One region of the Kitasatospora sp. NPDC049258 genome, then DNA from elsewhere that is predicted to be linked to it. Evidence: riboswitches for the same ligand, from Rfam matches in the RefSeq annotation. Region 1 holds a riboswitch; each other region holds the start of a gene.
The links. A riboswitch is a leader RNA that binds a small molecule or an ion and turns the genes downstream of it on or off. The one in region 1 is predicted to bind thiamine pyrophosphate.
Positions count from the first base shown of each region.

Region 2: linked by a shared signal. The riboswitch ahead of thiC (phosphomethylpyrimidine synthase ThiC) and the one ahead of AB0K43_RS21285 (cytosine permease) in region 1 are both predicted to bind thiamine pyrophosphate.
Region 3: linked by a shared signal. The riboswitch ahead of thiO (glycine oxidase ThiO) and the one ahead of AB0K43_RS21285 (cytosine permease) in region 1 are both predicted to bind thiamine pyrophosphate.

Region 1 covers NZ_JBFAQT010000025.1:49,859-53,128, reverse strand. Annotated here, with positions in the region: gene AB0K43_RS21290 (trypsin-like peptidase domain-containing protein) at 60-1,550, opposite strand; TPP riboswitch at 1,909-2,060, shown strand; gene AB0K43_RS21285 (cytosine permease) at 2,051-3,270, shown strand, end outside.
Region 2 covers NZ_JBFAQT010000005.1:86,430-89,699, reverse strand. Annotated here, with positions in the region: gene AB0K43_RS06490 (SPFH domain-containing protein) at 1-949, opposite strand, end outside; gene AB0K43_RS06485 (hypothetical protein) at 1,149-1,355, opposite strand; TPP riboswitch at 1,454-1,587, shown strand; gene thiC (phosphomethylpyrimidine synthase ThiC) at 1,583-3,270, shown strand, end outside.
Region 3 covers NZ_JBFAQT010000008.1:10,117-13,386, reverse strand. Annotated here, with positions in the region: gene AB0K43_RS09460 (FAD-dependent oxidoreductase) at 1-1,190, opposite strand, end outside; TPP riboswitch at 1,269-1,381, shown strand; gene thiO (glycine oxidase ThiO) at 1,350-2,522, shown strand; gene thiS (sulfur carrier protein ThiS) at 2,519-2,728, shown strand; gene AB0K43_RS09445 (thiazole synthase) at 2,734-3,270, shown strand, end outside.

The DNA of each region.
Region 1 (3,270 bases):
GCGGAGGCCAGCCTAACGGGTCCGGCGGGGTTCGGTGCACACCGTTTCCGGGGGTGGGGTCAGTTGTCGCCCTTGCGTTCGCCGAGGGTGACGGTGGTCTTGGCGGCCTTGCCGTCGCGGGTGTACTCGACCTCGACCTTCTCGCCCGGCTTGTGCGTCCAGATCTCGCTGACCAGGGTCGGGCCGCTGTCGGTCGCGATGCCGCCGAGCTTGGTGATGACGTCGCCGGGCTTGAGGCCGGCCTGGTCGGCGGGGCCGCCGGGGGTGACGGCGGGGGTGCCCTGGACGTCCTTGGTCTGGATCTGGGCGCCGTCGCCCTTGTAGTCGTCGTTGCGCAGCACGCCGAGGATCGCGTAGACCGGGGTGCCGTCCTTGATCAGCGTCTCGGCGACCCACTTGGCCTGGTTGATCGGGATGGCGAAGCCGAGGCCGATCGAGCCGGCCCGGCCGCTGGAGCCGCTGGTGTTGGACTGGATCGCCGAGTTGATGCCGATGACCTGGCCGGAGGCGTTCAGCAGCGGGCCGCCGGAGTTGCCGGGGTTGATCGAGGCGTCGGTCTGCAGGGCGTTCATGTACGAGGCCTGGGAGCCGGTCTCGTCGCCGGAGGCGACCGGGCGGTCCTTGGCGCTGACGATGCCGGTGGTGACGGTGCCCTCAAGGCCGTACGGGGCGCCGATCGCGATGGTGGCGTCGCCGATGGCGACCTTGTCGGAGTCGCCGAGCGCCAGCGGGACGAGTTTGTCCTTGGGCGGGTTGTCGAGCTTGACCACGGCGACGTCGTAGCCCTGGGCTCGGCCGACCACGGAGGCCGGGTAGGAGGAGCCGTCGGAGAACTTCACGGTCAGCTTGCCGCCGCTGGCGGCCGGCGCGACCACGTGGTTGTTGGTGAGGATGTGGCCCTCGGTGTCGAAGACGAAACCGGTGCCGGTGCCGGACTCACTGGAGCCCTGGGCCTTGATGGTGACGGTGCTGGGCAGGGCCGCAGCGGCGATGCCCGCGACCGACTCCGGGGCCCGGTCGAGCGCCTTCTTGTTGTCGCCGACCGTCACCGTGGTGCTGGTGTGGCTGGAGGAGCCGACGCTGCCGTCCTTGCCGTCCGTGAGCGAGACGCCGATCGCGCCGCCGGCCAGGCCGGCCACCAGGGCGACGGCCGCGACCAGGGCGATCAGGCTGCCGCGCTTGCGGCGCGGGCCGGGCGGGGTGCCCGGGCCGCCCCACTCGCCCGGCTGGCCCGGGCCGCCGACGCCGCCGGGCGGGGTGCCCCAGCCGCCGAGCGGCTGGCCGGCGCCGAACGGGTGGTGGGCCGACTCGGCGGCGGGCGACTGGTGCGCCGCCTGCGGGTGCCCGGCCGGGGTGACCGGGGCGGCGTACGGGTCGCCCTGCGGCGCGCCCTCGGCGAACACCGGGGCCACCGGCACGGCCGGAGCGGGCGGCACCGGCGGAGCCGGAGCGGCCGGCGGGGGCGCGCTGACGTAGCCCGCCGCGGCGGGCGGCACCGGCGGGGGCGCGTCGATGTACTCGGGCGCAGCCGGGGCGGACGGCTTGGACATGGCGAGCGTGTCTGCGGACTCGACACCCGCCGGCGGCGCGGCGGCCGACGTGGTGTCAGTAGCCGGAGCACCCGCCTCTGGGACGCCGGAGGACCGACCCTCCTGCGGCCCGGTGGACCCACTCTCGTGCTCGGTGCTCACGGACGACCTCCATAGCTGACAGGACCTTGGCCATAGTTTTTCGCATAGCCGATTCAGTTGCCGTAAGCAGCCCCCTGAAGAAGTCATGAGAATGCTTAGGTGCTCCCGACAACCTGCGGCCGTTCCACCCGTGCCGTCGCCCGGTGGTCCCGCGATGCGGACGGCAGCTCCCTGGCCTTGGCGTTCGAGCCGCCGACCGTTAGCCTGGCGCTCCAAACTGAAACGACGCGGGAGCTTGGACCCACCAGGCTGAGAGTGCGCTGTTCGACCGTACGCCATGGGTATCACGGCGGGGGTGGTCGAGGGAGCGCAGACCGCCGGAACCTGTCCGGGTAATGCCGGCGTAGGGAGTATCGGCCATGACGGCTGTTTCGCCTTCCCCTGCCTCGACCTCCGCCACCCCCGTGGCCGAGCGCCCCGAGGCGCCCCTGGTGCTCGACACTGAACCCCCCAGAACCCTGGACTTCCGCGCCCAGTTCGCGCTCTGGGCCAATCTGGGCGTCAGCCTGATCGGCTTCTCCAGCGCCGCGACGGTGCTGGGGGCGGCGGGGGCGGAGCTGTCCTTCGCCGCCGCCGTGACGGCGATCGTGGTGGGCACCGTGATCGGTACCGCGATGCTGGGCGTGGCCGCTCTGATCGGCGCCCGGACCGGCGCCCCGGCGATGGCGGTGCTGCGCGGGCTGTTCGGGACCAGGCTCTCCTACCTGCCCACCGTGCTGAACATCGCGCAGTGCGTCGGCTGGGGCCTGTTCGAACTGATCGTGATCGCGGGCGGTGCCCAGAACGTGGTCGGCACCCAGGGCTGGCGCTGGCTGTTCGTGCTGCTCGCGGGGGCGCTGACCACGGTGCTGACGATCTGGCCGCTGGGCGCGATCGCGGTGCTGCGCAAGTACGTGGCGATCGCGGTGGGCGTCGCGATGGTCTACTTCACCGTCCAGCTCGGCCGGCAGGGCTTCCCCGACCCGGGGGCGGGCAACTGGGACGGCTTCCTGACCGCCACCGACGCGGTGATCGCGGTGTCGATCTCCTTCGTCCCGCTGGCCGCGGACTACACCCGGCACTCCCGCACCCCGGGCACCTCGTTCTGGGGGACCTTCTCCGGCTACACGGTGGCCCAGGTCTGGTGCTACGTGCTGGGCCTGATCGCGCTGCTCCAGCAGCACGGCGACAGCAGCAAGATCTTCGACTCGTTCACCGGGGTGACGGCCGGCTGGCTGTTCCTGCTGGTCCTGGTGGTGCGGGAGACCGACCAGTCGTTCGCCAACGTGTACTCGACCGCGATGTCGGTGCAGAACCTCTTCCCCCGGGTCGACCGCCGGGTGCTCACCGTCGGCATCGGCGCGCTGGTCACCGGCCTCGCCCTGTGGGTCCACGAGCTCAGCGCCGGCTACACCAACTTCCTCTACCTGATCGGCGCGGTGTTCGTACCGCTGTTCGCGGTGCTCGCCGTCGACTACTTCTTCGGTGCCGGCCGCAGCGGCTGGAACCTGGAGCAGGACGCCCCGGCCCGCTGGCTGATGCTGCTGCCCTGGGCGATCGGCTTCGCCACCTACCAGTTCATCGCGCCGACCGCGATCGC
Region 2 (3,270 bases), on a different contig from region 1:
GCGCCTCGGCCGCCGAGATCCGCGCGTCACGGTCCGCCTCGGCCTTCGTCCGGGTCTCGTACGCCCGGGCGTCGGCCGGCTTGCGGACGTCCGCCTGGAGCTGCTGCTCCTTGCGGTGCGCCTCCAGCTCGGCCACCTTGGTCTCCTGGACCACCACCTCCTGCCGCGAGGCGGCCTGGGCGAGCGGCCCGGCCTGCATCGCCCGGGCCGTCGCGGTCTCCATCTCGGCCTGGTAACCAGCCTGCTGGATACCGGAGTTGCGGGTCGCCTCGGCCTTGCGGGCGAACGCCTCCTGCTCCGCCTCGGTGGCCCGCCGGTCGGCCTCCGCGGCCGCGATCCGGGCGTCCCGCTGGACGGCGGCGGCGTGCGGGGCCGCCAGGTTGGTGATGTACCCGGTCGGGTCCAGGATCTCCTGGATCTGCAGCGAGTCGATGATCAGGCCGAGCTTCTCCATCTCGGAGCCGGACGCGGCCCGGGTCTCCCCGGTCAGCCGCTCCCGGTCCCGGATCATGTCCTCGACCGTCAACCCACCGACGATCGACCGCAGGTGGCCGGCGAACACGTTGTGCACCCGCAGGCCCATCATCTTCTGCTGGTCCAGGAAGCGCCGAGCGGCGTTGGCGATCGACACCGTGTCGTCGCCCACCTTGAAGATCACAACGCCCTTGACGTGCACCGGAATGCCCTGCGAGGTGACGCACTCGACGTCCAGCTCGGCCTCGTTCAGGTCCAGGGAGAGCTTGCGCACCACCTGCACACCCGGCACCACGAAGGTGCCGCGGCCGGTGACGATCCGGAAGCCCAGCCCCTCCGCGAGGCCCTCGGTGCGGTGGGTGGAGCCCGAGATGACCAGCGCCTCGTTCGGCTCCGCCACCCGCCACATCAGCTTGAAGAGCACGATCAGTACGACGATGGAGGCCGCCACGGCCCCCGCGATGCCGATGAGCATCGGCTTTCCCCCTTCGAAGCGCACCGGCTCCGTGGCTGCGCTCGGTTGTGCAGGATGGCGCGGAACGCGGTGGCAGCAGCCGATTCTTCGCCTGCCGTGATCGGTTGGGAAGGCTCGGACGTCCTGATTGCGCATCAGGGGTGTCAAGATTGCGTCAAGACGCCCGCCGTCCCGCCGCCCCGGGCGGCACCGCCCCGCCTCAGCCGTACGCCGGGGCCACGTACACCGTGCGCGGCGGCTGGTACTCGACCACCACCACCGGGGTGCCCGGGGCCAGCGGCTCACCGGGCACCGCCAGGTACGCGAGGAAGGCCTCCGACCCCTGACGCTGCGGCACGTGGAGCATCACCTCGCCCACCAGCCCGGCCCCGACCCTGCCCGTCACCCGCCCCGTCAGCCCGACCATCCGGCCAGTGTGCCACCGTGCCCGCTGGCCGGAACCCGTCTGGACCTCGGCGGATCGGCCCGCTACGGTGTTGGACGTCTTACGCAGGCAATACCGTCTGCGAACAACGGGAGCTCGGAGCACCGGGCTGAGAGGGCGCTGAACGGTACGTCACAGGACGTGCCAGCCGCTGCGCCGACCGCAGGAACCTGGACCGGGTAATGCCGGCGTAGGGAGTAGAAGGTCTGATGACCGTCTTTGATGCACAGGAGAAGTCTGCCCGCCCGACGGCCGCCCCGGTCAGCAGCGCGGCCACCGGCTATCCGACCCCGGCCTGGCGCAAGGCCTACCTGGAGGGGTCCCGGCCCGACCTGCGGGTGCCGTACCGCGAGGTGCACCTCACCAACGGCCGCACGGTGCCGCTGTACGACACCTCGGGCCCGTACACCGACGCGGCCTACCAACCGGATGTCCGGCGCGGCCTGCCCGCGCTGCGCGACCCGTGGATCCGCCAGCGCGGCGACGTCGAGGAGTACGACGGCCGGGAGGCCCGGCCGGAGGACGACGGGATCAAGCACACCTCGCCGCGCGGCGGGAACCTCCGCAACCTGGACGCGGTCTTCCCCGGCCGGCCGCGCCGCCCGCTGCGCGGCCGTGACGGCGCCGCGGTGACCCAACTCGGGTACGCGAAGCGGGGGCTGATCACACCGGAGATGGAGTTCGTGGCCCTCCGCGAGGGGCTGGCCCCGGAGTTCGTGCGGGACGAGGTGGCCCGCGGCCGCGCCGTCATCCCGGTCAACGTGAACCACCCGGAGGTGGAGCCGGCCATCATCGGCACCAACTTCCTGGTGAAGATCAACGCCAACATCGGGAACTCCGCCGTCACCTCCTCGATCGAGGAGGAGGTGGAGAAGATGACCTGGGCCACCCGCTGGGGCGCCGACACCGTGATGGACCTCTCCACCGGCCGCAACATCCACACCACCCGGGAGTGGATCCTGCGCAACTCCCCGGTGCCGATCGGCACCGTGCCGCTCTACCAGGCCCTGGAGAAGGTGGACGGCAAGGCCGAGGAGCTGAGCTGGGAGGTCTACCGCGACACCGTCGTCGAGCAGTGCGAGCAGGGCGTGGACTACATGACCGTGCACGCCGGGGTGCTGCTGCGGTACGTCCCGCTGACGGCCCGGCGCAAGACCGGCATCGTCTCCCGCGGCGGCTCGATCATGGCGGCCTGGTGCCTGGCGCACCACCGGGAGAACTTCCTGTTCACCAACTTCGAGGAGCTCTGCGACATCCTCGCGGCCTACGACGTGACCTTCTCGCTCGGCGACGGCCTGCGGCCCGGCTCGATCGCGGACGCCAACGACGACGCCCAGTTCTCCGAACTGCAGACGCTCGGCGAACTCGGCCGGATCGCCCGGGAGAAGGACGTCCAGGTGATGATCGAGGGCCCGGGCCACGTCCCGATGAACAAGATCCGCGAGAACATGGACCTCCAGCGGGAGATCTGCGACGAGGCCCCCTTCTACACCCTGGGCCCGCTCACGACCGACGTCGCGCCCGGCTACGACCACATCACCTCCGGCATCGGCGCGGCGATGATCGCCTGGTGGGGCACCGCGATGCTCTGCTACGTCACCCCCAAGGAACACCTGGGCCTGCCCAACCGGGACGACGTGAAGACCGGCGTCATCACCTACAAGATCGCCGCACACGCCGCCGACCTGGCCAAGGGTCACCCGGGCGCGCAGCAGTGGGACGACGCCCTCTCCGACGCCCGCTTCGAGTTCCGCTGGGAGGACCAGTTCAACCTGGCCCTCGACCCGGAGACGGCCCGCGAGTTCCACGACGAGACCCTCCCGGCCGAACCCGCCAAGACGGCGCACTTCTGCTCCATGTGCGGCCCGAAGTTCTGCTCCATGAAGATCAGCAAAAG
Region 3 (3,270 bases), on a different contig from region 1:
GCCACCGCCGCCTTGAGCTGGACGGACGGATCCGCGGCGAGCGCGCGGTCCGGCACCGCCCGTGCGGCGATCAGCCGGCGGGCCTGGTTGAGGTCGCGCGGCCGGTCCACCGACAGGGCCGCCACCAGCACACCGTCGCGCAGCCACAGCACCGTCCAGGACGGCTCCTCGGGCGAGCCGCGGTGCAGCAGCTCGTCCGAGTCGGCGTGCCGGCCCGCGTACTGCACCATCCGCCCGAACTGCTCGGACCAGAAGTAGGGCACCGGGTCGTACGGCGTCCGGGAGCCGAGCACCGAGGCCGCCGCCGCGCCGCCGGACTGCAGGGCGTGGTCCCAGTGCTGCACGGCCAGCCGGGTGCCGGTGCGGGCCGAGGGGTAGCTGACGCAGTCGCCGGCCGCCCAGACGCCGGGGGCGGTGGTGCGCAGCCGCTCGTCCACCAGGACCGCGCCGGAAGGGTCCAGCTCCACCGCGGAGCCGGCCAGCCAGCCGGTGGCGGGGCGGGCGCCGATCCCGACCAGCAGCTCGTCGGCGTGCAGCCGGGTGCCGTCGGTGAGCACCACCGCCCCGGGCTCGGCCGCCAGCACGCCGACGCCGCGGTGCAGCGCCACCCCGGCCGCCGCGTACCAGCCGGCCATCACCGCGCCGAGCGCCTCGGGCAGCGCACCGGTGAGCGGCGCCGGGCCGGCCTCCACCACCGTCACCTCGCAGCCCAGCTGCCGGGCCACGGTGGCGGTCTCCGCGCCGATCCAGCCCGCCCCGGCCAGCACCAGCCGCACCCCGGGCCGCAGCCGCTCGCGCAGTGCCAGCGCGTCGTCCAGGGTGCGCAGCAGCCGGGCGCCGGGAGCGCCGGGCAGCGGGCGGGGCTCGGCGCCGGTGGCGAGCACCAGCGCCTCGTACGGCAGCTCGCCGGCGTCCGTGCGCAGCACCCCGGGCTCCAGGGCGAGGGCCCGGCGGCCGGGCAGCAGCTCGACGCCCAGCTGCTCCCAGTCGATGTCGAAGGCGGTGTCGTCGACCGTGCCGAGCAGCACGTTCTTGGACAGCGGCGGGCGGTCGTACGGGCGGTGCGGTTCCTCCCCGAGCAGCGAGATCCGGCCCTCCCAGCCCCCGCGCCGCAGGCCCAGCGCGGCCTGCGCGCCCGCCATGCCCGCCCCGACCACGACCACTCGTCCGGTTCTCTTCAGTTCGACCACCGGGTCAGCCTATCCACCGCCGTGTCCACCCCCCGTACGCACCTTCGGGCTGGGGCGCACCCGGCGTTATGGTGGACGGACACCTCACACGGGAGCCCGGCGCACCGGGCTGAGAGGCGGGCTGCGGCGGCCTGCGACCGTCCGAACCTGATCCGGGTCATGCCGGCGAAGGGAGTATCGACTTTGGCACGGACACCTGACGTCCTGGTGATCGGCGGCGGGATCATCGGCCTCGGCGTGGCCTGGCGCACGGCCCAGCGCGGGCTGGCGGTCGCCGTCCTCGACCCGGCACCCGGCGGGGGCGCGGCCCAGGTCGCGGCCGGCATGCTGGCGCCGGTCACCGAGCTGCAGTACGGCGAGGAGCCGCTGCTGCGGCTGGGCATGGCGTCCAACGAGCGGTACGCGGCCTTCGCCGCCGAGCTGACCGAGGTGACCGGCCTGGACACCGGCTACCGGCCGACCGGGACGCTGGCGGTGGCGCTGGACTCCGACGACCGTGCGGAGCTGCGCGAGCTGCTCGCCTTCCACCAGCGGCTCGGCCTGGAGTCGCACTGGCTGACCGGCCGCGAGTGCCGCCGGCTGGAACCGATGCTGGCCCCGGGCGTGCGCGGCGGCCTCCAGGTGACGGGCGATCACCAGGTCGACGGGCGGCGGCTGTCGGCGGCCCTGCTGGCCGCCTGCGAGCGGGCCGGCGTGGTGCTGCACCGGGCCGAGGCCGTCGAGCTCCTGGTCGCCGACGGCCGGGCGAGGGGTGTACGGCTGGCCGACGGCTCGCGGCTGACGGCTCCTCGGCTGGTGCTGGCGGCCGGCTGCCGCAGCCACCTGCTGCCCGGCCTGCCGGCCGGGGTGCTGCCGGCGATCCGCCCGGTCAAGGGTCAGGTGCTGCGGCTGCGGATCCCCGGGCCGTACGCGCCGTTCCTGTCCCGCAACGTCCGGGCCGTGGTGCGCGGACAGCACATCTACCTGGTGCCGCGGGCCGACGGCGAGCTGGTGATCGGGGCGACCAGCGAGGAGCTGGGCCACGACACCACCGTCACCGCCGGCGGGGTGTACGAGCTGCTGCGCGACGCGCACGAGCTGATCCCCGGCATCACCGAGCTGCCGCTGGTGGAGACCGGCGCCGGGCTGCGGCCCGGTTCGCCGGACAACGCCCCGCTGCTCGGCCCGACCGCGCTGCCCGGCCTCGCCGTGGCGACCGGCCACTACCGCAACGGCGTGCTGCTCACCCCGGTCACCGCCGACCTGCTGGCCGAGCACCTGGCCACCGGGGCCGTGCCCGAGCTCGCCGCCCCCTTCACCCCCAGCCGCTTCACCGCAGAGGTCCCGTCATGAACCAGATCCCGCTCACCGTCAACGGCGAGCCCCGCGAACTGCCCGCCGCGACCACGCTCGCCGAGGTGGTGGCCCAGCTGAGCAAGGCGCCCTCCGGGGTCGCCGCGGCGCTCAACGAGGCCGTGGTGCCGCGCGGGTCGTGGGCCGAGACCGTGCTGAGCGCGGGCGACCGGGTGGAGATCCTCACCGCCGTCCAGGGCGGCTGAGCGCGATGGCCGACGACCTGTTCACGATCGCGGACGCCACCTTCACCTCCCGCCTGATCATGGGCACCGGGGGCGCCCCCAGCCTGGAGGTGCTGGAGCAGGCCCTGCTGGTCTCCGGGACGGAGCTGACCACCGTGGCGATGCGCCGGGTCGACCCGGGCACCCAGGGCTCGGTGCTCGACGTGCTGACCCGCAACGGGATCCGGGTGCTGCCCAACACGGCCGGCTGCTTCACCGCCGGCGAGGCCGTGCTGACCGCCCGGCTGGCCCGCGAGGCGCTCGGCACCGACTGGGTGAAGCTGGAGGTGATCGCGGACGAGCGCACCCTGCTGCCCGACCCGATCGAACTGCTGGACGCCGCCGAGACGCTGGTCGACGACGGCTTCACGGTGCTCCCGTACACCAACGACGACCCGGTGCTGGCGCGGAAGCTGGAGGACGTGGGCTGTGCGGCGATCATGCCGCTGGGCTCGCCGATCGGCTCCGGCCTGGGCATCCGCAACCCGCACAACTTCCAGCTGATCGTGGAGAACGCGGGCGTG